One region of the Methyloceanibacter sp. wino2 genome, then DNA from elsewhere that is predicted to be linked to it. Evidence: predicted binding sites of a transcription regulator. Region 1 holds the regulator's gene; each other region holds the start of a gene.
What was found. Region 1 encodes PhoB, which activates phosphate uptake and scavenging genes when phosphate is short. Its sites were predicted from a motif close to TGTCATNNANCTGTCAT; they were not measured.

Region 1 (7,661 bases):
CCTGATACCGCTCGGCGTCCACACCTCGATCGATGGTCATGGCGAGGTGGCCTGTCCCCAGCAGAGCCGCGTCGTCGCTGTGGTCGAGTGCGGCGAGCTTCTTCTCGTCGAACCGGGCATAGGCACGCATCAAGCCCGGAACCACGAAGTCGGCGACGAGCAGATCGATGGCGCCGTTGGTGGAGGCCTGCAGGATCAGCTTGCCGTCTGACTTGAGCGACGCTCCCAGTAGCGCCGTCAGCGCCACGGCTTCGCCAAGCAGGCGCGAGACGGGTTCCGGATAGTCGTGCCGGGACAGGATCGTGTCGACGGTCGATCCGAGTTTGACGAGACGCCCCAGAACGTCCGCTTGCTCGGCCTGGAACGGCAGCAAGACGTCGTCCGCCGGCAGCGCGAACTCGATTGCCTCGGTGGAGGCGGATTCGCTCACCGCTTGCCTCCGCGCTTACCCGCCCGTTTCTTGGCGGGTTTCTTCGCCGCGCTTTTCTTGGACGCAGCCTTTTTGGGCGCGGGCTTCTTCTTGGGCGCAACCTTCTTCGCAGCACCCTTCCGCTTGGCTGGCGCGGCCTTGCGCGCGGACTTCTTCTTTGCCGCCGCCCGCGCCGGCAGGCGGCCGTTGTTCAAGCACCAGACCAGGATGGCCTTTTGCGCATGCAGCCTGTTTTCGGCTTCGTCCCAAACGACCGACTGCGGTCCGTCCATCACCGCATCGGTGACCTCGTCGCCCCGGTGGGCAGGCAAGCAGTGCATGAAGATCGCATCGGGCTTGGCGAGCGCCATCAGCGCCTCGTCCACTCGGAAGGGCTCGAGCGCGCTCTTGCGCGCCTCGACATCCTTGTCGCCCATGGAAACCCACGTGTCGGTCACCACGCAGTCGGCATCCTTGGCGGCCGCGCGCGCATCTTCCATGACTTCAATCTGCGCGCCCTCGGCACGGGCCCAAGCCAGAAGATCCGGGGCCGGGCCAAAATCCGCCGGGGCTGCGATACGCAAGGTGAAGCCGAACCGCGCCGCGGCATGCACCCAGGAGGTCGCAACGTTGTTCGCGTCGCCGATCCAGGCGACCACGCGGCCCTTGATCGGGCCCTTGTGCTCCTCGAAGGTGAGGACGTCGGCCATGATCTGGCAGGGATGGGATCGCGCCGTGAGCGCATTGATGACCGGAATGTCGGAATACTCGGCGAAGTCCAGCAGTCCCTGGTGCGCACCGGTGCGCAGCATGATCGCATCCACGTAGCGCGAGAGCACCCGCGCCGTATCGCCGATCGTCTCGCCGCGGCCGAGCTGCATGTCCTGGGCGTTCAGCACGATAGCCGCGCCGCCGAGCTGGTGCATGGCCATCTCAAACGAGACGCGCGTCCGCGTGGACGGCTTCTCGAAGATCATGGCGAGGACCGCGCCGTCCGGTACGGCAAGGCCTTTCGGGACTTTGCGCGCCTTCTTCAGGGCGGCGGCCGCATCGAGGATTGCGCGCAGAGTCCGCGTATCCAGCGCGTCGATATCGAGAAAATGGGAAGGCGTCGAAGGCATGAATGGATTGTCTTGAAATTGGGGAGGCTGAAAGGAAGAGGCCCTAAACCGCATCACCCGTTTTCAGGGCGACGCAAGCGGCATCGATGGTACGGCTGGCGAGATCGATTTCCTCCTCGCCGACGATCAGGGGCGGAAGCAGCCGCACGACATTGTCACCGGCCGGGACAGTCAGCATCCCCCGCTCGCGCAGCGCCGCGACAAGCTTGGTATTCTCGGGCTTGCATTGCAGTCCCATCATGAGTCCCTGGCCCCGCACTTCGGCGATGATCTCGCTGTGCTCGTCGGCAATGCCGGCAAGCTGCTGCTTCAATCTTAAGCCCATTTGCGCGACATGTTCGAGAAAGCCCGGCTCCAGGACGACGTCCAGCACGGCGTTGCCGACTGCCATGGCCAGCGGATTGCCGCCGAACGTGGACCCATGCGTGCCCGGAACCATTGCCTGGCCGACGTCTTCGGTGGTGAGGCAAGCGCCCACGGGGAAGCCGCCGCCGAGCCCTTTCGCGGAGGCCATAATGTCCGGCGTGATCTCCGCCCACTCATGCGCATAGAACCGGCCTGTGCGGCCAACGCCCGACTGCACCTCGTCGAGGATCAGCAGCAGCCCCTTCTCGTCGCACAGCGCCCGCAAGTCCTGCAGGAAACGATAGGGCACGTCGCGCATGCCGCCCTCGCCCATGATGGGCTCCAGCAGCACACCGGCGGTCTCCCCCGAAATCGCTTCCTCGATGGCATCGATATCGAAGCCCGCTACCTGATCGAACCCATCCACGGGCGGCCCGAAGCCTTCCAAATGCTTGGCCTGGCCGCCGGCGGCGATGGTCGCGAGCGTGCGGCCATGAAAGGCGCCCTCGATGGTGATCAACCGGTAGCGTTCCGGCGCGCCGTTGGCGAAATGATAGCGCCGGGCGCATTTGATCGAGGCCTCCACGGCCTCGGCGCCGGAGTTTGCAAAGAACACGCGGTCGGCAAAAGTCGCATCGCAAAGCCGCCGACCAAGCCGCTCCTGATCGGGAATGCCGTACAGGTTCGAGACATGCCAGACCTTCTGCGCCTGCTCGTTCAGCGCGGCCACCAGGTGCGGATGCGCGTGCCCGAGCGCGGTCACCGCGATCCCGCTCGAGAAGTCGAGATAGCGCTCACCGCCCTCGTCAAAGAGAAAGGCACCTTCGCCCCGCGCGAAGGTCAATCCGCTGCGGGCATAGGTCGGAAGGAGAGCCGACATGAAACTTCCGTGTTCTTGAAACAAAAGTGCCGCCAACGGGCGGCAGCAAGCTTTGTCAGAGTGTTAGGTCTGCACCACACTTGAGTCAATCTGTCCTTATGACCCGCTTATCCAACGGTTCTCCACGCTTCTATTCATCCTCGGGTTTGTGCTCGGCGCGGAGTGATGGCAGAATCCAATGGTTCCGGTGGAAAACGAGGCACACAAGCGTGGCGGACGCTTGTCGGTTCCTACCGGCCTTAGTAGGGTAATAATCGTTCGGCTACCAGATGTCGTAGGCACGGTAGACTCCCGAGCGGTCATTTCTCAGCAGTAAATCCGAGTATTGCGAAAAAAATGCCGTCGCTAACGACGGGTGGAATCTGAGTCCAAACTGAGGAGGCCGAAATTATGGCTTGGACTGACGAAAGAGTTGAACTGCTGAAGAAGCTTTGGTCCGAAGGACTGAGCGCGAGCCAGATTGCGGGACGCTTAGGCGGAGTGACCCGTAACGCGGTTATCGGCAAGGTGCACCGGCTCGGACTGTCGGGACGCGCGACCAGTTCACGGTCCAGCGTTCCCCGGCCGAGACGCACCCAGGCGCCACGGCAAAACAGAGCGCCGTCCATCACTTTCGGCACACGCGGCAACGTCGCGCTGAAGCCGACCTATGAAGAAGAATACGAGGCGGCTCCGGCGCCGGCTCCCGTCGAGGAACTGGTGATCCCGCTGCATGAGCGCGCCACCATCCTCACGTTGAAGGAGTCGATGTGCAAATGGCCGATCGGCGACCCGACCGAAGAAGGGTTTCACTTTTGCGGACGCAAGAAGACCGGCACCTCGCCCTATTGCGAGCATCATGCCCGCATGGCGTTTCAACCGGTTCAAGCGCGGCGGCGGGAGAAGCGCTCAGCCAATGGCTGAGCCACTCTTCCGAGAGCAATCTCTGTCTGAGATACGATTGAAGGCGCCGGGGAACCGGCGCCTTTTTTTCTTGGTTGGCTGACTTCCCGAGCGGACCTAGGCCGTCTCTTCCAGCTTGTCGGAAAATGCGTAGCCCGCGCCGCGTACGGTGCGAACGGGGTCGCGTTCGCTGCCGCGCATCATGGCCTTCCGCAAACGGCCGATATGCACATCCACCGTGCGTTCGTCGACATAGACGTTCCGCCCCCAGACCCCATCAAGGAGCTGCGCACGGCTGAAGACACGGCCGGGGCTCTGCATCAGGAACTCCAAGAGCCGGAACTCCGTCGGCCCGAGGTGGACCTGGCGGCCGTTGCGCGTGACGCGATGGGAGTCGCGATCGAGCTCGATATCTCCCACCGTCAGCACGGAGGCGATGCGCTCCGGGTTTGTGCGGCGGAGAATTGCCCGCACCCGCGCCATCAGCTCAGGCAGGGAGAAGGGCTTCACCACGTAGTCGTCCGCGCCCGTCGTCAAACCCCGAATGCGGTCGTTCTCTTCGCTGCGTGCCGTCAACAGGATGATCGGTATCGTCCGCGACTCCTTGCCCGTGCGCAGCCGCCGGCACAGCTCAAGCCCAGACAGGCCCGGCAACATCCAATCGAGGACGATCAAGTCCGGCGAGTTTTCCGCAATTGCCACTTCGGCTTCGTCACCGCGATGCACCACATCGACGGCAAAGCCTTCGGCCTCCAGATTATACCGAAGGAGAAGAGCCAGCGGCTCTTCATCCTCGACAACCAGTACCTTTGCTCCCGCGTTCATCACGGACATCCCCCCGTTAGAAGGACGAGCTTCTCAACGACGTATAGGCCGTCGAACTGGTCGTATCGCCTTTCGGACGCTGATCCGTGATCGGCCGGCCATGCACGAGATAGTACACCGTCTCGGCGATATTGGTCGCATGGTCGCCGACCCGCTCGATGTTCTTCGCACCGAAAAGCAAATGCGTGCATAGGCCGATATTCCGCGGATCCTCCATCATGTAGGTGAGGAGCTCGCGGAACAGCGAGTTGTACATCGAGTCGATCTCTTCGTCCTTGTACCAGACGTTCAGCGCCCGTTCGGCATCGCGCTCGATGAAAGCATCAAGCACGTCCTTGAGCTGGCTGAGCGATAGCTCGCCCATATGTTTGAGGCCCAGCATCAGCTGCTTCGGCTGCTGCTCCGTCACGACCGCGACGGCGCGCTTGGCGATGTTCTTGCCAAGGTCGCCGATCCGCTCGAGATCCGTTGAAATCCGCAAGGCCGCCATGATCTGGCGGAGATCGTAGGCCATCGGCTGCCGCCGGGCGATCATGATGACCGCCTGCTCTTCGATCTCGCGCTGAAGCTGATCGATCTCCTCGTCCTCGCCGATCGTGTTGGCGGCAAGGTCCGGATCGCGGCGATCCAGAGCCTCAAAGGATTGTCCGAGAACCTTCTCCGCAAGGCCGCCCATCTTGGCGATCTTGTTGTTGAGGAGCGATAGTTCCTCCTCGTAGGACCGGACTGTATGTTCGTTCTGTTGTTCCATGGGGGGCGGGACTCCTGAGCGCCGATATCAACCGAAGCGACCAGTGACGTAGTCTTGGGTACGCTGATCGGACGGGTTGGTGAAGATCGTCGACGTGTCATTCACCTCGACGAGCTTGCCGAGATGGAAGAACGCCGTACGCTGGGACACACGTGCGGCCTGCTGCATCGAGTGGGTCACGATCGCGATGCAGAGATTCTCTTTGAGCTCATCCATGAGTGTTTCGATCGTCGCCGTCGCAATGGGATCGAGTGCGGAACACGGCTCGTCCATCAAAAGGACTTCCGGGTTCACCGAGATGGCCCGGGCGATGCAGAGGCGCTGCTGCTGACCGCCCGAAAGGCCGGTGCCCGGCGCATCGAGCCGGTCCTTCACTTCTTCCCAAAGGCCCGCCTTGATGAGGCTGGTCTCGACGACCTCATCCATTTGAGCCTTGGTGGCGCACAGGCCGTGCAAACGCGGCGCGTAGGCCACGTTCTCGTAGATGGACTTGGGGAACGGGTTCGGCTTCTGGAACACCATGCCGACGCGGGCGCGAAGCTGCACCGGATCGACCTCGGGGGCGTAGATGTCTTCGCCGTCGAGGCGAATATCACCCTTCACCTTGCAGATATCGATCACATCGTTCATGCGGTTGAGGCAGCGCAGGAACGTGGATTTGCCGCAACCGGAGGGACCGATCAACGCCGTCACCGACTGACCGAAAATCTCGAGGTTGACGTCGAACAGCGCCTGTTTCTCGCCGTACCACAGGTTGACGTCCGTCGCCTTCATCTTCAGCTCGCCCGTCGCGGAAGGAGCGGCGTCGCCCGTCTCCTTCGGCTCGGCGGGCTGCTCGACCGTCGTAGCAGGCCTGTCTTCCACCTTCGCCTCCATAGCTTCGGTCCCCTTTACCATTTCCGTTCGAACCTGTTGCGTAGATACACGGCCAAACTGTTCATCACGATCAGGAAGGCCAGCAATACCATGGTCGCACCGGCGGTGCGTTCCACGAAACCACGTTCCGCCGACGATGCCCACATGTAGATCTGCACCGGCAAGCCCGTCGCGGGATCGAGCGGAGTCGTCGGATATTCCACCACGAAGGCGACCATGCCGATCATCAGAAGCGGCGCGGTTTCACCCAACGCTTGCACGAGACCGATAATCGTTCCGGTCAGAATCCCCGGCAAGGACAACGGCAAGACGTGGTGTCCGATCAGCTGCATCTTGGACGCACCGACACCGAGAGCCGCCTCGCGGATGGACGGCGGCACCGCGCGAATGGCGGCACGTGTGGTGATAATGATGGTCGGGAGCGTCATAAGCGTCAGCACGAGACCGCCGACGAGGGACGCCGACCGCGGCAGTCCGAAGAAGTTGATGAAAACCGCGAGGCCAAGGAGACCGAACACTATCGACGGCACGGCCGCGAGGTTGTTGATGTTCACCTCGATCGTGTCGGCGATCTTGCCCTTGGGAGCATACTCCTCGAGGTAGAGAGCCGCGCACACGCCCAGAGGCACGGCCAGCAACACCACCGTGAGCATCATGAAGAAGGAGCCGATGAGCGCCACACCGAGACCGGCGGTCTCCGGGCTGCTCGAGGCGCCGTTCAGGAACAGGCCTGTGTTGAAACGCTTCTTCATGTCACCGTTGTCGACAAGCTGGTCGATCCAGGCGACCTGCTGATCGCTCACCGCGCGGCGATCGCTCGGCGTCTCGCGGTCAATAGAGCCCTTCAGCAGAGCGTCGGCATTGTCGCTTGCAAGGAGCCAAACATCCTCGGTCTTGCCGACAATCGACGGATCGCGCAGGACCATGTCGCGGAGTTGGACGTCAACACCGCGGGACAAGAGCTCGTTGGCGGCCCGCCGCTCCTTGCGAACCTCGGGATCGACGCCAAGCTCCTTATAGAGCGCTGCGCGCGCCAGCTTCACGTAGTTCGCGCGGAAGATTTCGTCTTCCGCGTCGGGATTGCCGGAAGGATTGATCACTTCCTGGCTGAACTCGACCGGCAGTTTGATGGAGGTCTGCAGGAAGGCTGACCAGCCTTGGCTGAAGATCGACGTAAACAGGAAGACGAGGAAGGCAAGCGCAAAGAGGATCGCGGCGATCCCGTACATGCGGAACCGGCGCTCGGCCCGATGCCGCTTGCGCAGCTTCTTCCGAGCTTCGTCGCCCGTGAAGGACGCGAGGGAGACGGTCTGGTCGGTCATTATTCGTACTGCTCCCGATATTTGCGCACGATGTAGAGGGCGTAGACGTTGAGCGCCAAGGTGATGATGAACAGCGTGAGACCGAGGGCAAACGCCACCAGGGTCTGCGGGCTGTTGAACTCAAGGTCACCGGTGAGCTGGCTGACGATCTTCACGGTGATCGTCGTGACCGGCTCGAGCGGGTTGAGCGTCAGATTTGCGGCGATACCGGCCGCCAACACCACGATCATGGTCTCGCCGATGGCGCGCG
Region 2 (7,661 bases), 800 kb from region 1:
CGTCCAATCCTTACGTGATGGTGGGTGCCGGCGTGCTGGCGCGCAACGCGGTCGAGAAGGGGCTCACCGTGAAGCCCTGGGTGAAGACCTCGCTCGCGCCGGGATCCCAGGTGGTCACCGACTATCTGGAACAGGCGGGACTGCAGAAGGATCTCGACGCGCTGGGCTTCAATCTCGTCGGCTATGGCTGCACCACGTGCATCGGCAATTCCGGACCGTTGCCCGAAGAGATCTCCCGCACGATCCACGAGAACGGTCTTGCCGTCGCCTCGGTGCTCTCGGGCAACCGCAACTTCGAAGGCCGCGTGAACAACGACGTGCGGGCGAACTATCTCGCCTCGCCGCCGCTCGTGGTTGCCTACGCCCTGGCGGGGTCGGTCACGATCGATCTGACGACGGAGCCGATCGGCACGGGCAAGGACGGCAAGCCGGTCTATCTCAAGGACATCTGGCCGTCGTCCAAGGAGATTGCGAAGCTCGTGCGCAAGGCGGTCAAGAAGTCCATGTTCAAAGAGCGCTACGGCGACGTGTTCAAGGGCGATCCGGAATGGCAGGCCATCGCCGTCGAGGGCGGACTCACGTATCAGTGGGACACGTCATCGACCTATGTGCAGGAGCCGCCGTACTTCGCCGACATGACCATGAACCCCGCGCCGCTGACGGATATCGAGGACGCGCGCGTGCTCGGCCTGTTCCTGGACTCGATCACGACCGACCACATCTCGCCCGCGGGCGCGATCAAGGCGGACAGCCCTGCCGGCCGTTATCTGACCCAACACGGCGTCGCTCCGGCGGACTTCAACTCCTACGGCTCGCGGCGAGGCAATCATGAGGTGATGATGCGCGGCACGTTCGCCAACACGCGCATCAAGAACCAGATGGTCCCCGGGGTCGAGGGTGGCGTCACCGTGCACTACCCGTCCGGGGAGCGCCTTGCCATGTACGACGCGGCGATGCGCTACAAGGCCGAGAACGTGCCGTTGGTGGTGTTTGCCGGCAAGGAGTACGGCACGGGATCCTCACGCGACTGGGCCGCCAAGGGCACGCGCCTCTTGGGCGTACGCGCCGTCATTGCCATGAGCTTCGAACGGATCCACCGCTCGAACCTGATCGGCATGGGCGTACTGCCGCTGACGTTCACGGACAATGCGTCCTGGGAGACGCTGGGTCTCGTCGGCAACGAGACCGTAACGCTCAAGGGGCTCGCGGACGTTCAGCCGGGCCAGATCGTCGAGGCCGCCATCACCTATCCGGACGGCAAGACGCGAACCGTTCCGTTGCTGGTCCGGATCGATACGTATGACGAGCTGGACTACTTCCGTAACGGGGGCATCCTGCACTACGTGCTGCGCGGTCTTGTGAAAGAGGCGGCGTAAGGCACTTGTGCCCCAGCCTGGAAGACGCGTATACGCGAACACAATTCGGTGCCTTAATTCCCGGTAATTCCGCGGAATGAGGTCACCGAGTTGTGACTGCGCGCGATCTGATTTTGCCAGAAAATCAAACTGGATTCCGGCATGCTGTCAGCCATGAGAATTGCCATTTCCAGAACATCCCTGTTGCGGTTTAGCGGCGCGTTGGCGTTCGCGATCTTGGGCTTAGGAGCAGCCGCCTCCGTCGGACACACGGAAGATACGGGCGCGGCCAGTGCGACCGACGCCGCGGACGACACGCCAATTCTGCTGGAACTCTTCACCAGTCAGGGCTGCTCGTCCTGCCCGCCCGCCGACGCCTTGTTCGATGAGTTGCGGAAGAAGCCCGGCGTGATCACGCTCTCGTTCGCCGTGGACTACTGGAATTACCTCGGCTGGCACGACACGCTCTCGAGCCCCGAGAACAGTGACCGTCAGCGCGACTATGCGATGGCCCGCGGCGACGGCAAGGTGTACACGCCGCAAATGGTAGTCGACGGCATCGACCATGTGAACGGCGCCAACGAAGCGGCCATTGAGATGGCCATTCGAACCGCCGAGCGGCGGCTGAAGGATGTGAAGGTGCCGATGTCGATGCGCGCGGAGGGCGACAGCCTGTTGGTCGACATTGGCAGCGCGCCCGAGAATTCTGATATGCGTCAGGCGACCGTCTGGCTGGCCGTCGCGAAGGACAAGGAGACGGTGAAGATCACGCGCGGCGAAAACCGCGGTGAGACGATCACGTACTCGCATCCCGTTCGCGAATTGATGCCGGTTGGGATGTGGAAGGGCGAGCCGACGACACTGCGCTTGCCGCTGAAGGATCTGCACGGCATCGGCGGCGATTGCCTCGTCTCGCTGCTGCAGGTGGAAGGCGCGGGCCCCATCCTCGGCGCCGCGATGTTCGAGCCGAAACCCGAATAAGTTCTCAGGTTTGCTTGGCCCCAAAAACAAAGGACCGGCGTTTGCCGGCCCTTTGTAGTGCCACTGAAAACAACGGCCCGGCCCCCGCGAAAGACCCCGGGGGGCTGGGGGGCTGATATTCCGAGATCCCTCGACTAGGACCGGGCCATAAGGCAACTCTCGCTATCCTAAGAATCTCTAGGGCGTGCCGTTGACTGAAACGGGGCGGAACTGTGATTTCTGTTACGTTTTGTTACAGGTAGGGCGTGCTCCGGACGTGTGGGAGTCGCTTGATATTCACCTGCCGCACGGTCATCATGACGGTTCCGTCACAGGAGGCGCGTGTTGAGCGAAACGGAGCCGATAGTCTTGCCGCTGGCACGTGTGGCCGGCGGCGAATCATACGGAGCAGAGGTGGCGGCGCGGCGCGAGGGTATTGCCTTCGATCGTGCGGAACTCAGCCAAATTCTCAGTGTCTATGGAAGAATGGTGGCGAGCGGCGAGTGGCGCGACTACGCCATCGACATGCTCAAGGAGAAAGCCGTTTTCTCAATCTTCCGGCGCTCCTCGGAAATGCCGCTCTACCGCATCGAAAAGACCCCGAAGCTCGCACGCCGCCAGGGCGCTTATAGCGTGGTCGCCGCCACCGGGCTGATCCTCAAGCGTGGCCACGATCTGAGCCGCGTTTTGCGGGCTCTGGACAAGGGTTTGCGGGTGGTGAAGACCTGAAGCGGTCCCGCCGCCTAATCTCTATCAGCGGACAATAGAGAAGCCCCGGAGACGGGGGGACTCGGGGCTTCTCCGGTTCCGTACGGGGGGAACCTCGCGCCGGGGAGGGATGCCCGCCGCGAATTCAGAATCTGGCGACGATTGGCGGATTTTCAAGGCTTCGGCCATCTGTGGCCGCGCAATCCTGCAACCCCTGATTTTGCGACGAAAAAGGCCCCGGCGGGGTCGCCGGGGCCTCGTGTCTCTGCGTGATGCAGCGCGTTTTTGATCGCTTCGGTGCAACCTAGTTGCGGCTCGACCCGAAGAGCTGCAGCAGCATCATGAACAGGTTGATGAAGTCGAGATAGAGCCGAAGGGCGCCCATCACAGCCTTCTTGCCGGCGACGGTCCCGTCATCCTGAACGCTGTACATCTCCTTGATCTGCTGGGTGTCGTAGGCGGTGAGGCCGGCGAACACCAGCACACCGATCACGGACACCGCGAACTGCAGGGCCGTCGAGCCGACGAACAGGTTCACGAGCGATGCGATGATGATGCCGATCAGGCCCATGAACAGGAAGGAGCCCCAGCCGGAGATGTCCTTCTTGGTGGTGTAGCCCCACAGGGACAGCGCGCCGAAGGCGGCGGCCGTGATGAAGAACACCCGCGCGATGCTCTCGCCCGCGAAGACGAGGAAGATCGACGAGATCGAAGCGCCCATGAGCGCCGCGAAGAGCCAGAACAGCATCTGCGCCGTGCCGACGCTCAAGGTTTGGATCTTGAAGGACAGGAAGAACACCATCGCCAGCGGCGCGAAGATCACAACCCACTTGAAGGCGCTGGCAAACATGAGATTGCCGAACGAGGTGAGCCCCGTGATGGAGCCGTCCGCGCCCGTCACCACCGACATCGCGTAGACCGCATAAGCGACCACGCCGGTGATGGCCACGCCGGAGGCCATGTAGTTGTAGACGCGGAGCATGTAGGCGCGCAGCCCCTGATCCATCACGCCGGTATCGGCGCGTCCGATCGTCTGCTCATAACGTCTGTCGAGTTCCGCCATGAAATTGGGTCCTTTGTTCCGTGGTTTCGTTGGTCGTAGTTCGTCGCGGCCAACGCCGCATTTGCCTGAAATATGGGGGTTTCAGGCTATTTCCGCAAGATGATGGGATCGTGACCGGGTAATCGGAAACTTCTATCAGTTTACCGCCGTTTTCCGATCATGTCGCCGTTCTACTCGGCCCGCAGATAGGGAGCCGCCTTCACAGAGAGCACGCGCCAGGTCGTGATCGCCCCTACCGACAAGACCAAGGCGAGGGCGAGCCCGATGGTTCCAATGGCTGCCCACGGATCGAAGACGAAGGTGATGTCGAATGCGAAGGTGCACAGGGCCCAGGCCGTCACCGTCGCGATGATGACGGCGAGAACGGCGGTGGCCACTCCGAGCAGGCCGAATTCGATGAGTTCGGCTCCGAGGATCTGCCGCCGCGTGGCGCCGAGCGTTTTGTAGAGCACGGCGAGATAGGTCCGGCGCTGCTGGCCGGCGGAGACGGCGCCCGCGAGCACTGCGGCGCCGATCAGCAAGGTGAATCCCGCCGTGGCGCTGATCGCGGCCATGAGCTTCGCCAGCATCGACTTTGCCGCGTCGACGATGTCGCCGATCTTGATGGCCGTCACCAGCGGGAAGCGTTCGGCCAGGCCCTGGATGATCTTCGCTTCCGTCTCCGGAGCAGAGCCCTTCGGCAGCTCGAGCGTGGTGACCAACCGGTGCGGTGCGCCTTGCAGCGTGTTCGGCGAGAACACCATGACGAAATTGATGGCGAGCGATTCCCAGTCGATCTTGCGCATGGAGGCGATCTTGGCTTCCACGTTGCGGCCGAGAATGTTGACGGTCACCATGTCTCCGAGCTCGAGGCCGAGGCCGCGCGCGAGTTCGCCGTCGAAGGACACGAGCGGCGGTCCGTCATAGCCCTTGGGCCACCACTCGCCTTCCTCGACCTCGGATGCACCTGGCACGCTGTCCGTATAGGTCAGGCCGCGGTCGCCGGAGATCACCCAGCGTGTATCGGGCGAGACCTCGGCCTCGTGGACGGGCACGCCTTTGAGTTCGACGATGCGCCCGCGCAGCATGGGGGCGTTGTCCATCTTGGCGTCGGGCTGGATGGTCTTGGCCGTTCTTTCGAACGCCGCGAGATCGTCCGGCTCCACGTCGAGGAAGTAATAGGCGGGGGCGTCGACCTCGACATGGCTTTCGATCTCGGCGAGCAGCGACCCATGGATCAACGCGACGGCGATCAGGAGGCCGAGCCCGAGGCCAAGCGAGACTGCGATGGCGCGGGCGAGCGACCCCGGCGCACCGATGCTGGCCCAGGCCAGGGCAACCGACGGAGGCTTCGTGCGCCGGTGCTTGGCCGCATAGCGTTGCACCAGGATTCCGAAACCGAGCAGCAGTCCAAATGCCACGAGGATGCCGAGGGAGATCGCCGCCGTGACAAGGCGTTCTTCGCTCGATGCGATCGCCAGCACGAACAGCGCAAGGCCCGACGCGGCAGAGCCGATCGCGAACGGCGTTGCTGAACGCGTCCGCTCGTCCGTGAGCCCGGACCGCATGAGCCTTGCCGGCGAAATGAGGCTGGCACGGCCCAAGGGCCACAGCACGAACAGGACCATGGTCAGGAGGCCCGCAAGCGCGGCGACGATGAGCGGGATCGGATGGGGCTCGACAGCCAGCGGTAGCGGCAACGCATCTTCATAGAGCGTCGCGATCGCAACCGGCGCGAAGGCGCCCAGCGCCAGGCCGATGGCGATGCCGAGCCCCGCCAGCATCACCGCTTGAATCAGATAAACCTTGAGCACGAGGCCGCTCGTGGCGCCGAGGCATTTGAATGTGGCGATAACGTCGCGCTTCTTCGCCATGTAGCTCTGGATGGCATTGCCGACGCCGATGCCGCCGAGGAGCAGGGCGGTCAGCCCGACGAAATTGATGAACTGGGTGAAGCGCTTCGCATCGCGGCGGAGCGAGGGCGCCGGGTCCGTCCAGTCGCGGATGGCAAAGCCACTTTGCGGAAACGCCGCTTCCATGGCCTTGCGCACCGTATCCAGGTTCTTGCGATCCGTGCCCGCGTCGTTGGGCAGCTTCACGCGATAGGTCCAGCGAATGAGACTGCCGGGTTGCACGAGCCTGGTCTCGTCCAGCGTGTCGCGCGACATCAGAACCTTCGGACCATAGGACAGGCGGTCGGCGAGCCGGTCGGGCTGCTGACCGAGCGTGCCGGCGATTTTCGTCGTGGCCTCGCCGATCTTCAGCGTGTCCCCGATCTGCACTCCGAGACGTTCCAGCAGGATCGGCTCCACCAGCACGGTGCCCGGTTCCCGCCAGGCGGGGCCGAGAGATTCCGGCTCGATCACGCTCACTTCTCCGTAGAGGGGGTAAGCGTTGTCGACGGCCTTTACCTCGATCAGCGCGCTCTTGGCGTCCAGGCCGCGGGCCATGGCGCGAAAGCTCGCCGATTGGGAAATCTGTCCGAGCTCGTGGAGCGCGGCGGACTCGTCCGCCGTCGCCTGGCGATGCACGACCTCGAAGGAGAGATCGCCGCCGATCAACAGACGTCCCTGATTGGCGAGCGCCTTGTCGAAGGAGGCGGCCAGCGATCCGATCGCCGCGACGGCGGCGACGCCGAGCGCGATGCAGAGAACGAACACCGCGAGACCGCCCGCGCCTGCGCGCAATTCACGCAAAGCGATTGTCAACGCCAGAGACCGGTTGCCGGAGGACGACGGCATGTCGGCGAGTGTTGCTTGCGCCGTCACGATACGCTTGCGCTCACGGACGCGCCGTCGTCCACGATCCGTCCATCCGCCACGCTCACGATGCGGTCGCAGCGCGTGGCGAGTTCACGGTCATGGGTGATGAGCAGCAGCGTGGCGCCCGTCCTCTCTTTGAGCGTGAAGAGCAGATCCATCACGAGGGCGCCGGTCGACAGATCCAGATTGCCTGTGGGTTCGTCGGCGAGGATGAGGGTCGGCCGCGTCGACAGGGCTCGCGCGATGGCGACCCGCTGTTGCTCGCCGCCGGATAGTTGCCCCGGGAAGTGCGTTGTCCGATGGGAGAGCCCGACCTCTTCGAGCGCCTCGCGGGCGGCATCCATGGCGTCGTCCCTGCCGAGGAACTCCATGGGGAGCGCGACATTCTCGATCGCGGTCATGGTGGGGACGAGATGGAAGGACTGGAACACGATCCCGATCTTGTTGGCGCGCAGGCGGGCTAGTCCGTCTTCGTCGAGCGTGCCGAGATCGGTGCCGGCCACGGTTACGCGTCCGGAAGTGGCCCGTTCGAGGCCGGCCGTGACCATCAGGAGCGTGGACTTGCCCGAACCGCTCGGGCCGATCACCGCCACAGCCTCGCCCAACGAGACATCTAGATCGATGCCGCGCAGGATCGCCACGGCGCCCGCCCGCGAAGGAAGCGTGACATGAACGTCTTCAAGCTCTATCGCGTGGGGCTGTCTCAGGGTCTGGTCCATGGTCGGAAAGGGTCTCGGGGTATCATTGCGTCTGGGGAGGCGGGCCCGTTCGAGCGGTCCCGCACCGTAGCGGCATAGAGTAGGGCCAAACAGGTCGAAATGATGGAACGCGGAA
Region 3 (7,661 bases), 1.2 Mb from region 1:
TCGCGACCGAGCGGGAGATCCTTGCGAACCCGGGCGCGACGATCACCGACAGCTTGCAGAACAAGCCCGGCATCTCCGGCACGACCTTCGCGCCCGGTGCCAACCGGCCCATCATCCGCGGCCTCGACAGCTACCGCGTGCGCATCCAGGAAAACGGCATCGGAAGCCACGACGTATCGGCGATCTCCGAAGATCACGCGATCCCCATCGACCCCTCGGACGCCGACAAGATCGAAGTCGTCCGCGGTCCCTCGACCTTGCGCTACGGCTCCCAGGCGATCGGCGGCGTAGTGTCCGTCGAAAACCAACGCATCCCGACCTATCTCCCCGAGCACGGCTTCTCGGGCATGATCAAAGGCGGCGGCAACACCGTCGACGAGGGCGGCGACGGCGCCTTCAGCGTGACCGGCGGCTCACATGGCATCGTGCTTCATGCCGACGGCTTCATTCGCGACTACGAAGACTACGAGACACCGCTCGGCGAAGAGCTGAACAGTTTCGTCGACAGCAAGGGCGGCTCGGCGGGTATCTCCCACGTCTGGGACAACGGCTTCATCGGCGTGTCCTACGCGCGCTTCGAGAGCCTGTACGGCATTCCCGGCGAAGAGGCGGAGGAAGGCTTCTTGCCGCGAATCGATCTCGTGCAGGACAAGGTTCTCGTGAAAGGCGAGTGGCGGCCGGAATCGTCCGGCATCGAGGCCGTCCGCTTCTGGTTCGGTGCCTCCGACTACGCGCATGACGAGCTTGAGCGGCATAGCGCGGCCGGTCACGACCACGAGGAGGAAGAGCACGGCCACGACGAACACGAAGAGCATGAGCACGAGGACGAAGAGGCCGGCGATTTCGAGATCGGCTCGGTCTTCACCAACGAGCAGCAGGAAGCCCGCATGGAAATCCAGCATTCGCCTGTCATGAGCCGCTACGGCGAGGTGCGCGGTGCCGTAGGTGTCCACTGGGACCACGCCGATACGGCAGGCTTGAGCTACGAAGGCGACTCGCTCCTCGAGCCTGCGGACACCGAGAGCATCGCCGGGTTCTGGTTCGAGGAACTCGAAGCGTCCGACCGGTGGCGCTTCCAAACCGCGCTGCGGGTCGAGAGTGCCAGCGTCGACGGCTTCGGCTATTCCAGCATCGCCGATCCCGAAGCACCCGTTGTCTACAGAGGCGATCGCACGTTCGTACCCGTGAGCGGCGGACTTGGCGCGCTGTACGACCTAGGCAACAACACGGTCTTGCGGCTGAACGGTCAAGCCGTCGAGCGCGCACCTGCAGCGGCGGAGCTCTTTTCGAAAGGCGCACACCACGCAAGCAACACGTTCGAGATCGGCAATCCCTTTCTCAACGAGGAAAAGGCCCAAACGATCGAGCTGGGCCTGAAGCGTCCGGTCGGCAAGTTCCGTTACGACGCCAGCGGCTACTACACGAACTACGACGGCTTCATCTACCGGGAGCTCACGGGCCTTACCTGTGGCGTCGATCTCGATTCATGCGAACCGGAAGGTCACGACGACCACCACGAAGAGGGTCATGAGGAGGAAGGCCACAGCCACAGCTTCGACCAGGTGCTGTTCAAGCAGCGCAATGCCGTGTTCTACGGCGTCGAGCTGCTTGGCGAGTACGACGTCGGATCGGTCTGGCGCGGTGTCTGGGGCATCGACGGTCAATACGACTTCGTTCACGCCCGGTTCGACGACGGCGAATATGTGCCGCGTATGCCGCCGCACCGCCTCGGTGGCGGCGTCTACTATCGGGACAGCAACTGGTTCGCCCGCGTCGGCCTCTTGCACGCCTTCGAACAGAACCAAGTCGCACCGGAAGAGCCGACGACCCCCGGCTACACGCTGCTCAACGCCGAACTGAGCTATGTGGTCGCGAGCGCGGGGCCGGGTGTTCTTGCACCGACGATGCGGATCGGCGTGAAAGGCGATAACCTCCTGGACGAGAAGGTGCTGAACTCTGCCTCCTTCAAGCGGCGTGAGAACGTGCTGGAACCAGGCGCGAATGTCCGCTTCTTTGGAAGTATGCGGTTCTGACACTTTGGGAGGATCAGGAGGAACAATGTCATGACCGAGACCAATGTCGAAGCGCACAAGGACCATCTGCGCTACGAGCAGGACCATCTGAAATGGTCGGCGGACCACATGCGTGCGCTGGCAATTCTCAAGCGCGTGGAGGCTCACATCTTCACCCATGAAGCCGAAATCGCCGCGCACCGTGCGGAAATCGTCCGCCACGAAGAGACCATCGAGCACGGCGACGCACACGCGCCGACACCCTCGGAAGGGCAGCACAAGAAGATGGGCCATACCCACACGGCGTCCGGTCAGAACCACGACCGTCTCCTGAGCGCCATCTGCGACCTCGAAAAGTTTCTTTGAGGGCGCGAAGACTTCATCGCGTAGAATTCGGGACAACTCCCACGCAAGAAGGCCGGCTCATAAGGAGCCGGCTTTTTTGTTGGTGGCAACGCCAACGACTATGCTTGCCATGATCCCACCGAAGGATGATTCGACTCGGCGGCTCATCGCCGCCCTCACAATGAGAGGAGGCCTCCGATGCGCGTGAAGAGAGTGCCGAACTTCGGCGTGCTTCTACTTGTTCTGTGCCTTTTGATCGTCGTCGCGCCGATCGCCACGAGTCCCGCCACGCACTACGCCATCGAACTCCTTTTCAATGTCGTCTTCATTGCCGGCGCCTATTGGTTGGCACGGGGAGACAGCACGCGGTGGGTCTATCTCTGCTTGACGCTGGCCGCTCTCATCACGCGCTGGGGAGCCCTTCTGGCAGGGACCCAGTGGCTGCAAGTGACCTCGGCCACGGTCACCCTGGCCTGGTTCGCGCTCAGCATCGCGCTGATCTTCGGCGAGTTGGCCCGGCGGCGCGACGTCGACGCCAACACGATCATGGGCGCCGTTGTTGCGTATCTGCTCCTCGCCGTCGCGTTCGCGTATCTCTACGGCATCATCGAACACATCCAGCCTGGGTCGTTCGCAGGGCTTCCAGCCAACACCGATCGCGCGCACTTGGGCGACGCGCTGATCTACTTCAGCCTCGTGACCCTGACCACCGTGGGATATGGGGACATCGTTGCCGCATCGGGCCCTGCCCGGCCGCTGGCGGGATTGGAAGCAGCCTGCGGGACGCTCTATGTCGCCGTCATGATCGCCCGGCTCGTCGCGATCGAGGTTGCCGCCAGGATTCGTGGCGAAGACGGACGCTGAACAGGCGTTACTGCGCCTAGACGAAACCGGAATCCGCGCATGCTTACAGGTCTGTGTCTGCGTGACGCAGCCGTCGCGGGAGGCAGCCATGCGCACGACATCTTGTGGTTTTCGCCAAATGCGCCTATATAGAGCGATCGACATTTGGCCGGACAATTGGCCGTAGCGCTCAAGCGCACGTTTCAGACCCTCCCAAACATCGACAATCTCGCTTCGAGACGCGCCATCGCGCGTCTTCAGGCACGACTGCATACATTTGGACGAAAGGAACCCCGATGAATACGGGAACCGTTAAGTTTTACAACGCCACTCGTGGCTTCGGCTTTATCGCGCCCGCCGATGGCGGCAATGACGTGTTCGTACACGCCACTGCTCTGGAGCGCGCCGGCATCACGCACCTGGCCGAAGGTCAGAGCGTCAAGTTCGACACCGAGATCGATCGCCGCAGCGGCAAGACCGCTGTGAGCACCATTGAGGCCGCGTAGTCTTTCCGGACTGACGCCTCAGTGAATTAGAGCCGTCCCTTCGGGGCGGCTCGTTAGCTTTGCCCGAACCTGTCCATTGGACTCCGAACCGACACAAAGGTCCGATATGAGAACCTCACTGACCACGCGCATGACAGCTGCCAAGCGTAGTGCCGAGTTCGTTCGCAGCCAAAGCCAACAGCGCCATGAAAACTTGATGCGCGATCAAGAACGGGAACGCGAAGCGACCGCCAATAAGACCGCCCGCCTACGCGAACTTCGACTAGCTAAGGAAGCCTCCGAGAAGGAAGAGGCGGCTCTCAAGCCTGAACCGGCCAAGCGCCCCAGACCGCGCCGATCGAAGCAAACGTGATCGACATTCAATAAAGACGCCGAGGTGCAGATGGCTAAACCGAACTACAATTTTCAGAAAGCCGAGCGAGAGCGGGCGAAGACTCGGAAGAAGCAGGAAAAGCTCAAGCGGCTTGAGGAAGAGACGGCCAAGCGCCAAGCGGAGCGTGTCGGTGAGACCGATCCGGATGCCCCTACCTCTACAGATGCAGGTGAAGCCTAACCCGAAACGGCAGGCCATCGCGTTTGTCCCAGCCTGAAAGGCGCCCAACGCTTCCTTTCGCCCTGGCAGCACAGTCCGTGAATGGCCGTTGCAGTTTCGATTCCAGTCTTGGAGGAACCGTGGAACACCCTGGCTTTTTTGACCGCGGGAACCCCGTCTCACTCAGATGCGTTGCCGACGCGGTCGGCGCTGAGTTGAATAGTGCCGACGATGGCCTAGCTGAAGTCGATGACTTGCGCGCCTTGAACGACGCGTCCGCCACGCATCTCACATTTTGTACTGGACCCAAATACGCCAAGGATCTCTTCGCCACCAAGGCGCGGGCCTGTCTCATCAAACCCTCCGACGTCAGCCTCGTTCCCGCAGATGTCGTCCCGATCATCACCGACGCTCCCCATCGCGCCTTTGCCATGGCGATAGGGCTTCTCTATCCCTCTTCGGTCCACCCCGAGGAGCACTCGCCGCACGCGACCATCGGCGGCCCGCTGGTGCACCCGACCGCCAAGATTGGCGAAGGTGTCACGATCGGGCCCGGCGCCGTTGTCGGGCGCGAGGCGAAGATCGGCGCCGGCACCACGATTGCAGCGGGGGCCGTGGTTGGCTACCGCGTGTTCATTGGAGCCGACTGCTTTGTGGGCCCCGGTGCGTCCGTAACACATGCCTTGGTAGGCAATAGAGTCACGCTTCATGCCGGTTCTCGCGTCGGGCAGGACGGTTTCGGCTACGTCATGAGCGCGGAAGGGCATTTCAAGATCCCGCAAATTGGACGGGTCGTCATTGGAGATGGCGTCGACCTTGGCGCCAACTCGACGGTCGACCGGGGCTTCCTCACGGACACGAAGATCGGTGAAGGAACCAAGATCGATAACCTCGTTCAGATCGCCCACAACGTGGTGATAGGCCGCCACTGCATCATCATCTCCCAAACGGGAATTGCGGGATCGGCCCAACTGGGCGACTTCGTGATCCTGGGAGCCCAGTCCGGCGTGGTCGAACACGTGAGGATCGGCGATGGCGCGCTGATTGCCGGCATGGCCCATGTGAAGGACGATGTTCCGAGTGGGGCCCGGATGGGTGGAACGCCGGCCCGTCCGTTCAACGAATGGGCACGCGAGATTGCCGCCGTGAGACGGCTGGGAAAGAAGCGCCAACAGTTCGACGGATCGAGCCACCTTTAGAGTGCGAGCGCGCTCACAGGTGGGTTAGGTTTTGCAGGTGCCCGTCCGGCCAAAATCTCACAGATCCGCCGCGACGTCTCCAAGCGCACGGTCCCAAAAGGTTGGGTCGGCAGCAAGCACCCTCTCCCCCTGACAACTCAAGCTGGCATCCTCGGCAGAGCCGATCCGTGTCATGTCACTGTCATAAGCTTGTGAGTCCGGCCGAAACTTCATATGACCTCGCTTAGGACAGCGGGGGGCACGCACCTTATGCCAGTGCAGAACGGCGATGAATCAGCGGTTGGCTTGGGCAGCACCAAGAAGCCGTCTCTCGACAAAGACCTCCAGAAAATCGAGCAATTGGAAGAAGCGACCCGCGCGGTATCCCGCGCGTGGCCTTCCGTTGGAATTGCTGTCCTTTTTCTCGGTATTGCTGGCATTTTTGCCAGTTTCCAGGCCGGGGCGGCGCATAGCAGCCTACTGATTATCGCCGCCGCCATCATCGGTGGTTATATGGCGCTGACGATTGGCGCCAACGATGTCGCCAACAATGTCGGCCCGGCAGTGGGGGCACGCGCGCTCACGATGACCGGAGCGCTTGTCATCGCTGCGATCTTCGAATTTGCGGGCGCCATGATCGCCGGCGGCAGCGTTGTCCAGACCATTTCCAAAGGCATCATCGACCCGAATCTCGTTCCGAGCGGCGAAGTCTTCGTCTGGATCATGATGTCCGCCCTGTTGGCGTCGGCCCTATGGGTCCACCTCGCCACCTATCTCGGCGCGCCGGTATCGACGACGCACTCGATCGTCGGCGGTGTGCTCGGCGCGGGGTTGGCAGCCGTGGGCGCCGAGGCGGTCGACTGGTTCGTGATGGGGTCCATCGCCCTGAGCTGGCTCACGTCGCCCTTGATCGGCGGCGTGATCGCCGCTGCGTTCCTCGCCTTCATCAAAATCAATTTGATCTACCAAGAGGACAAAATCACTGCTGCGCGGCGATGGGTGCCGGTCCTGGTCGGGATCATGTCAGCGGTGTTTGGGGCCTATCTGGTCGTCAAGGGTCTGAAGCACGTCTGGAAACCGGGCCTGCCGGCGATCACGGCAATCGCGATCCTCATCTACGCTGCGGCCTATCTCGCGGCCAGGCCCTGGGTCCGCAGACAGTCGGAGGGCATGGAGAACCGCAACCAGAGCCTGCGGAAACTCTTTCACCTGCCGCTGATCTGCTCCGCGGCGCTTCTGTCATTCGCACACGGCTCCAACGACGTCGCCAACGCGGTCGGCCCCTTGGCGGCGATTGTCAGCAGCGCCACAACGGGAACGCTGGTGAGCGCCGTCGGCGTCCCCATATGGGTCATGGTGATCGGCGGCGCCGGCATCAGTCTCGGCCTGTTCCTGTTCGGCCCCCGCATCGTCCGCATTGTGGGCGATCAGATCACCAAGATGAACCCGATGCGCGCGTTCTGCGTCGCGCTCTCGGCGGCCCTCACGGTGCTGGTCGCCTCGCAACTCGGCCTGCCGGTCTCGACCACGCACATCGTTGTCGGTGCGGTCTTCGGCGTCGGGTTCTTTCGCGAGCAGTACACCGCGCGCAGCCGGCGGCGGCGGAACTATGTCAGGACGCATCGAAGGCATGCCAAGGGCCGGAGCCGCGCCTTGCTGCCGGATGAATTGAAGCACCGAAAGCTCGTGCGGCGGTCCCACTTCTTTGGCATCGTCGCCGCCTGGGTCATTACCGTTCCGTCGGCGGCGGCACTTGCCGCCGTAACCTTCCTCTGCGCCGATTGGCTGCGCTAGGCGACGGACGCGCCTAGAGGCAAGGAGACACTTGATAGGTGTTGGCGACGGCCCTATTCGCCGTCCCGGCCGAAAGCGGCCTGGAGCCGCGAGAAATGCGCGCCGACTGGATGATGGGCATCGGCGTCCGGCTCCTTGAAATCCATCATCTGGTCGAGCCGGACCACCTGTTCCTGCAGCTTCACGCTCTCTTCGATGAGGCCGCGCAGCCGCTGCGGCAGCGCTTCGAGGTCGCGCATGGGCTTTGAATCTTCCACGGGGAGCTTAATTTTGCGCTGTTCCTCGAGCGCCTGCTCGGGGGTCAACTCGCCCTCGGTCACGGCCCGGCGGATCAGGAGCCAGGACGCGAGCTGCATCAGCCGCGTGGTGAGACGCATGCTCTCCGTGGCATAGGCTAAGGAGTGCGGCGGCTTAAGCTGGCGCGCCTCTTTGCGGCCGTCGCCGTCGAGAT
Region 4 (7,661 bases), 1.1 Mb from region 1:
CCGCACCGAGCGCTTGGAGCAGCGCATCCTTGAAACGATCGAAGTCCTCGATCTGCGGAAGGTGCCCGAGCCCGTCGAGTTCGATCAGTTGAGCGTTCGGGATGCGTGACGCGGCTTCCTTGCCGAGCCGGTCATAGCGGCCCAATTCACGCGTGACGCCCGGCCGCTTGTTGGCCCTGTTCGGGCCCGTGCGGTCCCGTGTGCCGATGATCAGCGTGGTCGGAACCGCAAGCAGTTCGAAGTCGTCGATCACCGGCTGGGTCAGGATCATGTCGTAAGTCAGCGCCGACACGTAGGCGAGCTGCTCGGAGTCCGGCCCGTTGATCCAACCGCGCAACGGTATCGTCAGCGCGTCGTACGCATCGCTCCAGGCGCCGTCGTAATAGTTCTTGCGCTGGTACGCGACGATATCGGCACCGGTCAGGCCCTTCTCGCGCTCGAAAGCGGCGGCGATGTCCGGATAGGTCGTGTAGTCAAGATAGTCCTCGAGCCCGATCGGATTGACGAGCACGAGGCGCTCAGTCCGCTCGGGGTAGGCGAGCGCGAAACGCGCAGCGAGCATCCCGCCCATGGAATGGCCGACAATGACGGCCTTATCAATTCTGAGATCGTCCATCAGGGCAGCGGTGTTCGCGGCAAGCTGATTGAAGCTGTACTGATACGACGTCGGCTTGGAGGATTTCCCGAAGCCGATCTGATCGGGCATCAGCACGCCGTAGCCGCGGGCCGCGAGAAACTCGGCCGTCCGGCCCCAGTAGGCCCCGTTGAAGTTCTTGCCGTGCAGCAAGACCACGGTCGGCGCGTCCCCTTTCGCCGGCAGGTACATGTACGCCATTTCAAGGTCTTGGCGCTGGTTCTTCAGCGCCAGAGTCTGGACGTCGAAGGGATATGCGTAGCCGGACAGGCGCGCGTCGAAGGCAGGCTCTTCCGCGGCAACCGGCTCTTCGGCGTGCGCCGGCGTTGACGCAAACCCGAGCGGGACGAGCGCCGCGAAAACCAATGAGATGAGATGGAAACGCGCCACGCGGCGGGTGCCTAGGCGCGATCGCGCCAGTTGCGGGCCGGCCTGCCGGCGCGCCGAGGACCGCCCACGAGCCATGAGACGTGCTTGTTCTCGTTGTCGCCGGGCTCATTGCCCTGTGTGTCGTGGCCGTTCGACCGCATCACAGCCCGCTGAGGCTCGAAACGTTCCGGCGCAGGCTGGGGCCGACTGGCTTCCACCTTGGGCAGCGCGGGTGCCGGTGAGAACACCGTCGTCTCGACGGGCGCCGCTTGAACGGGCTCCGGCTCCGGCTCCGGTTCGGGCTCGACGTAAGCAGCCGGTTCCGGTTCAGGGGTCTCTTCCGGCTGGTACGTCTCTTCCGGTTCCGGTGCTGCGTAGAACGACATGCGCGCCGGTTCCGCAGGCGCCTCGGCTGCGGGGGCCTCGTAGGCCTCCTCCTCGACCGCGTCGCGTGCCGTCTCGATGTGGAGGATGCCTTGGCCGACGCTCCACAGTGCCGGACGCTGCAGTTCCTGGGGAAGAACCGTGCCGAGGTTCCCCTCGGCCTCGCCGATCTGATCGGTCGTCAAATCGCGGACGTCGGCAAGACTGGCGCCGCTGAGATTTGCGGCTTTGAGCACCGCGCCGGACAAGTTCGCGCCGTCCAGATTCGCGCCCGCCAAGTCCGCGCCGGTCAGGTCGACGCCCTCGAGCCGCGCTCCGCGCAAGTCCGCGTTCGTCAGGTCCGTGCCGCGCATATCCGCCCCGGTCAGCGTGGCGAAATAGAGCGTCGCGTCGGCCAGAAGCGCCCTCGACAGATTGATCGGCCCGCCGTTCATCGGGCCCAACTGCCGGTCGCCGATGCTCAGGGCGATGCCCTCGAGATCGGGCACGATCGACGGGTTCTCGGCACGCCACGCGTTCCAAACGCGGGGGCCGCGACGCAGAATCTCTATGTGCTCCGGAATTGTCATTTCGCGACTCTGCGTACTACGGGAAAGGCAATCGGCTCAACGCGATATTTTGTGCGGTGCGACTAAAAAATGCGCAGTGCAACCAATATGCGTGTCCGAATGGCGTACCGGGCGGATGTAACAGTTTCCTAGCAGCGCTCTGCTTGTCCACAATACCCACCGGGGTGAGGCCGATTGTACTGCCGATCGCCCTCGCCCGCCACCGCAACGGCGTGGCTTTGCAGCAACGCCTCGCCTCAGGCCTCCGGCGGCGGCTTCGGCGAGTCGTTCTCGCCCTCGATCGTCCGCCGCTTCTTGCTCGCCAGCACGTTGATGAACTCGACTCCCGCGGAGAACGCCATCGCGAAGTAGATGTAGCCGCGCGGAATGTGGAAGTGGAAGGCATCGGCCACGAGTGCGGCGCCGATGAGCAGCAGGAAGGACAAGGCCAGCATCTTGGTCGTCGGATGGCGCTCGATAAAAGCGGCCACCGGTCCCGAGGCGACATACATGACGGCGATGGCCACGACCACGGCCGCGACCATTACCTCGATGTGGTCCGCCATGCCCACGGCCGTGATGATCGAGTCCACCGAGAAGACGAGATCGATAACGGCGATCTGCACGACCGCCGCGGTCATCGAGGCCGCGATGGGTCCCGATCCGTTCTCGCCGCCGCTCCCCTCGATGCCTTCATGGATCTCGCGGGTGCCCTTCACCAGGAGGAACAACCCGCCTGCGAGAAGGATGAGATCACGCCATGAAAAGTCGTACTCCCCCACCGTGAAGATCGGCGTGGTCATATGGATGAACCAGGTGAGGAAGCCGAGCATGATGACGCGGAACACCAGCGCCAGCATCAGGCCGATACGGCGTGCGGTGAGCTGTTGCTCCGGCGGGAGCCGCTGCACCATCACGGAGATGAACACGACATTGTCGATGCCGAGCACGATCTCCATCGCACTCAAGGCCAAGAAGCTCGCCCAGACATGCGGATCAGTGAGAAATTCCACAAGCGTCATGAAGGTCCGACTGGCGTCGCGTCCGTTGCACCCCGGAGTCCTGCATAACGCAGATTACCGTAGTCGGTCTATTGCCCGTTTCGGAAGACCGGCACCGGTGCTCCGGCGTGACGCCGGCAAACGAGAAAGGCCCACCGGTCAAACCGGCGGGCCTCGCTCTATCAGCCCTTCCCCGAAGAAAAGGCCGCCGCCCGGGACAAGGGCGGCGGCAGTCTGGCGAAAGGGGATGTTCTCGCTATCAGATCGTCCGACTTACCAGTCGATCTGACCGCGCATACCGAAGCCGCTGATGTCGGCACCGTCGTTGTCGTTGAACTCACCGCCAACGTCGGTTCCGATGACGTTGAACATCAGGCGGGTGTAAGCGGTCGGGTACCAGTTCAGAGCGATGGTCCAGCCTTCCTGCTCACCGCACTCGACACAGTCTGCGCCCGCAGCGAGCAAGGCAGAGGCATCGGAGCCGATGTCCACGCTATCCCAGCGGCCGGCGATTTCCCAGGCACCCCAGCCACCGTTCTTCAGGTCGAAGGGATTGTTGGGCTTCACGCGGCCGAATTCACCCTTGTCGGCTTCGTAGTTCCGCATGTCGTCGGTCAGGAACATGCTGCCGAAGACGTACCAGCCGTTGTAGTCAGGGTTCAGGCTGCGGGTCGACATGCTCTTGTAGTACTGCGGCACGTCCGGCGTCAGCTCGGCGTATTCACCCTGGACCGAGAAGCGGCGCCACACGGCGGCACCTTCAAGACCCCAGTACTGGTCGGATTCACCGATCGCGTCCGCCTCAACAAAACGGTCGGACAGGTGAAGACCGGCACGAGACTGGTAGTCGTAGAGGGCCGTAACGCCTTCCTCGGTACCGTTGTTGCGGCTGCGATAGCTGGCGCCCAAGTGAACGACCGCTTCGTCGGTGTTGACGGGAGCGACCGTACCGCGGACAGCCCAAATCGACGGGCCGTCATCCCAAACACCATCGTCGCCGATGTTCGGACCGTTGTAGCTCGACTGGAACGACCAACCGAAGTCATCGTCGCTACCGGCGTGGATGCCGACACCGAGAGCACGAGGCTCGGCTTCGAAGGCCTCGATGAAGAAGGCCCGCTCCATGAAGGTGATGAAGCGCGAGCTGGTCATACCCTCGAGGGAGTTGGCGATCTTGAACTGACCGAACAGGATCTCAAGGTTGTTCCAATCGCTGAAACCAGCGTAGGCGATGTAAGCGTCCTTGATGTCCGTGTCGTTGCCGGCGAAGTCGATTTCGAACTTGTACTTCCAGTCGTACCAGATCTTGCCTTCAACGCCGAGACGCGCGCGGCGCGCTTCCCAATCGTTGATGTCCGGATCGCCGGTGATCGGCTCATCCTGGTCGATCGAGTCGTAATCGACCTGCAAGCGACCGCGAACCTTGAAGCTGAACTTGCCGTCAGCGCTCGAAATCTGCGGCGCGCCCTTCCACTTCACGACAGGCTGAGACTTCTTGTATTCCTCGAACTCCGCCCGGGTGATGTACTGCGCTTTGGCAACCGGCGCTGCCGAAGCAAGAATTGCAAACGCGCTGGCGCTCGCAAACAACGTAAGACCGACTTTCTTAAGTCCCCCGATCATGACCCCTCTCCACTCTGATAGAGTTAAGTTTTCCGTGTGGCTTCATCGCCAGGCCGAGGTGTTCTGTCCCTCTTGAACCCAGCAAAATCAGCGAGCCCGCTTCCTGCGAACCTCGGTTAACGTTCTATTTCCCGAGCCATGACGGGTGTGTGACACTCCGGCGACATCCAGGATTTGACTCAGGGCTGTTGCACATTGGCCACGGGGGTCCCTCGAGCCGCAGAATAGCAGCTTCCGACCCTCTGAACCGGGGCGCTTTAACGCGCTGTTCTGGATTGTGTTTTTGTCTTCCGGGCGATGTGCCGCGGCGGCCGGTCGCAGGCCTCGCCAAGTCCACGATGTCAGTGATCTTTTCGCCCTACCGCAGTCCAAAAGACCTTCGGCGCCCGGGAAATAGGCGCGCCGGTGCCAGATCCGGAAAATCCTGCTCTGAGACAATGACTTAGACGGCATTGCGCGAAGTGGAATCGCAACTTCGCGATTCCGGCCCCGTGACCTCCCTTGGGCCGTTCGGGAAGCCTGCCCAAGCATCAGCGCCAGCCGATGTTGATCCGTGCGTTCCGGCCCCCGCTGCGCTATCAGGAAACAGGAAGGATTGACGATGAGTGCGCAGACGCCGGATACGCCGATATTCGATGTGGTCGTGGTCGGAGCCGGCCCCTCAGGCATCGCGACCGCGCTAGCGCTCCACCACGTGGGCGCGGCCGTGGCCCTTGCCGGCCCGCCGCCCCCTGCGACCGCGCCGGCCAGGCCCGAAACCCGCACGGCGGCGTTGCTGACGAGTTCGGTCGACTTCCTGAAGCGCCTCGGCGTGTGGGAGCGGCTGGCGCCCAATGCCGCGCCGCTCACGGCCATCCGGATCGTCGATGCCTCCCGCAGCCTGCTTCGTTCACCCGATATCGCATTTGAAGCCCGGGAACTGGGCCTCGACAGCTTCGGCTTCAACATTGCGAACGCCGCCTTGAACACGGTCCTCTATGAGCGCGCGCGCGCTGTCCTGCCCAGGCTCGCGCCCGAGCCTGTCGAAACAATAGATCTCGGCCCGGATCGGGCCACGCTGACGTTCCGGTCCGGGGACCAGCTCTCGTGCCGTCTGATCGCGGGGGCCGACGGTCGCCGTTCGATCTGCCGCGAGGCGGCGAAAATCGAGACGCGGGACGTGCGCTATGAACAAGCGGCCATTGCCTCCGGCTTTCGCCACAGCCTGCCCCATCGGGGGGTCGCGACCGAGCTCCACCGGGAGGGCGGTTCGGTGACGAGCGTGCCGACACCCGATCAACACACGTCGAGCCTGGTTTGGGTCACCAGCAGGGAGGAAGCCGAAGAGTTGATGGGTCTCGACGAGGCAAGCTTCGCAGGCCGCCTGCAAGAGCGCTTCGACGAGACCCTCGGTGTCATCTCGGACGTGGGACCGCGCGCCAGCTTTCCCGTCGCGGGGCTCACCGCCAAGCAAATGGCGGCGAACCGTACCGCGCTCGTGGGAGAAGCTGCTCATATCATGGCGCCGATCGGCGCTCAGGGGCTCAATCTCGGCCTTCGGGATGCGGCGGCCCTGGCAGATTGTGTCGCCGATGCCTTGCGCCATGACCGCGATCCCGGCGGCACCGCGGTCCTCGCCCAATATGCCAAGGCGCGTCAGCTCGATGTCCTGTCGCGTACGGTCGGGGTCGATCTCTTGGGGCGCTCGCTGCTGACCAAGCTCCTGCCCGTGCAACTGGCGCGCAGCGCGGTTCTGACCGGGCTCAACGCCTTCGCACCCCTGAAGCGGATGGTGATGCAGGCCGGACTGGCACCGCCCGCTGATCTGCCGCGCCTCATGCGCCCTGTCGACAGCCTGCCTGCTTGACGTTGCTCCGGAGAGTCTTCAAGACGTTGCGCTTCCCGACGCCGCCCCGAAACCATCCCGGCGCTTCTCGCATCAATCGAACGACTGAAGGCTGACACTTGGCGAATTCACTCGACACCTCCTTCGCAACCGATCTCAAGTACCGGCTCGAATATGGCGGGCTTCGCTTTCTGATTGGCCTTGTCCGTCTCGTCCCGCTCGATACCGCCTGCGATATCTCCGCCTTCTTCTGGCGGGTTCTGGGCAAGCGCAACCGCCGCCACAAGCGCGCCTTGGCCAATCTGGAGCGCGCCTTTCCCGAGAAGTCGCCCGAGGAGCGCGAGCGCATCGCTGTTGCCGCCTGGGACAATCTCGGTCGGGTGATGGTCGAAACGATGAACATCGACCGTATCATCAAGGACCCCAGCCGGCTGCACGTGACCAACGGGCACTGGATCGGGCGCTACAAGGACAAGATGGGCCCGGCGCTTATCGTGACCATGCACATGGGCAACTGGGAAATCGGCATGTGGCCCGTGACCCTCGCCGGCGTCCGTCCGGCGGGCGTCTATCGCTCGGTGAAGAACCCCTATGTCGACCGTTATCTGCGCGAGCAGCGCCAAGCCCTTTATCCAGGGGGGCTTTTCGGTCGCGGCCGCACTGCCGGCGATGATGAAACACAGAAAACGGCCAGGCTGATCATGGACTATGTCCGCCAGGGCGGCAGGCTTGGCTTCATCTCGGATTTGTACGACCGCAACGGCATCGAGGTCCCGTTCTTCGGCCATCTGGCGAAGAGCATGCCGATCGCCGCCATGATCGCGCGCCGCGTGGGTGCCCGTATCTGGATCGGCCGTTGCGTCCGGATCGGCAACCGCTCGGTTTTCGACGTCAACGTCAACGAGCTCAGGATCCCCCGGACCACGAATCAGGCCGAAGACATTCGGGCCATCACGGCCGCGATCCAGCGCTATTTCGAAGTGTGGATCCGCGAGAACCCCGAACAGTTCATGTGGTCAAATCGCCGCTGGTCCTAAGGTCTTGCGGTCCCGCGTTGACACTGTGCCGTGCCCGCGATCTTATCTGTAGGATGATGTCCACGGTTCGAAACGCACGATTCCAGATCGGTCAAGTGGTCCGCCACCGGGTCTATCCCTTCCGCGGCGTCGTCTTCGACGTGGACCCAACCTTCTCCAATACGGAAGAGTGGTATGCGTCCATTCCGAAGGACGTTCGGCCGGCAAAGGACCAGCCCTACTACCATCTGCTCGCGGAGA

Region 2: DCY11_RS09155 (DUF2794 domain-containing protein) is a predicted target of PhoB. The motif match lies at 2,633-2,649, and genes of this name have one in related genera.
Region 3: DCY11_RS11130 (inorganic phosphate transporter) is a predicted target of PhoB. The motif match lies at 5,606-5,622, and genes of this name have one in related genera.
Region 4: DCY11_RS00635 (OprO/OprP family phosphate-selective porin) is a predicted target of PhoB. The motif match lies at 4,698-4,714, and genes of this name have one in related genera.

What each region holds. Positions count from the first base shown of each region.
Region 1 covers NZ_CP028960.1:1,168,093-1,175,753, forward strand. The annotation lists gene DCY11_RS05450 (Hsp33 family molecular chaperone) at 1-430, opposite strand, end outside; partial or broken gene argF (ornithine carbamoyltransferase) at 619-1,530, opposite strand; gene DCY11_RS05460 (aspartate aminotransferase family protein) at 1,574-2,755, opposite strand; gene DCY11_RS05465 (GcrA family cell cycle regulator) at 3,146-3,658, shown strand; gene phoB (phosphate regulon transcriptional regulator PhoB) at 3,755-4,462, opposite strand; gene phoU (phosphate signaling complex protein PhoU) at 4,479-5,213, opposite strand; gene pstB (phosphate ABC transporter ATP-binding protein PstB) at 5,241-5,987, opposite strand; gene pstA (phosphate ABC transporter permease PstA) at 6,104-7,411, opposite strand; gene pstC (phosphate ABC transporter permease subunit PstC) at 7,411-7,661, opposite strand, start outside.
Region 2 covers NZ_CP028960.1:1,967,472-1,975,132, forward strand. The annotation lists gene acnA (aconitate hydratase AcnA) at 1-1,376, shown strand, start outside; gene DCY11_RS09150 (thioredoxin family protein) at 1,518-2,336, shown strand; gene DCY11_RS09155 (DUF2794 domain-containing protein) at 2,661-3,044, shown strand; gene DCY11_RS09160 (Bax inhibitor-1/YccA family protein) at 3,328-4,086, opposite strand; gene DCY11_RS09165 (ABC transporter permease) at 4,257-6,833, opposite strand; gene DCY11_RS09170 (ABC transporter ATP-binding protein) at 6,830-7,546, opposite strand; gene DCY11_RS09175 (arylesterase) at 7,646-7,661, shown strand, end outside.
Region 3 covers NZ_CP028960.1:2,368,702-2,376,362, reverse strand. The annotation lists gene DCY11_RS11160 (TonB-dependent receptor) at 1-2,033, shown strand, start outside; gene DCY11_RS11155 (hypothetical protein) at 2,064-2,378, shown strand; gene DCY11_RS11150 (potassium channel family protein) at 2,556-3,221, shown strand; gene DCY11_RS11145 (cold-shock protein) at 3,497-3,706, shown strand; gene DCY11_RS15705 (hypothetical protein) at 4,089-4,259, shown strand; gene lpxD (UDP-3-O-(3-hydroxymyristoyl)glucosamine N-acyltransferase) at 4,337-5,437, shown strand; gene DCY11_RS11130 (inorganic phosphate transporter) at 5,687-7,210, shown strand; gene DCY11_RS11125 (DUF1465 family protein) at 7,264-7,661, opposite strand, start outside.
Region 4 covers NZ_CP028960.1:116,818-124,478, forward strand. The annotation lists gene DCY11_RS00620 (alpha/beta fold hydrolase) at 1-1,024, opposite strand, end outside; gene DCY11_RS15725 (pentapeptide repeat-containing protein) at 1,036-1,956, opposite strand; gene DCY11_RS00630 (TerC family protein) at 2,193-2,957, opposite strand; gene DCY11_RS00635 (OprO/OprP family phosphate-selective porin) at 3,210-4,559, opposite strand; gene DCY11_RS00640 (FAD-dependent monooxygenase) at 5,161-6,405, shown strand; gene DCY11_RS00645 (lysophospholipid acyltransferase family protein) at 6,504-7,421, shown strand; gene hspQ (heat shock protein HspQ) at 7,478-7,661, shown strand, end outside.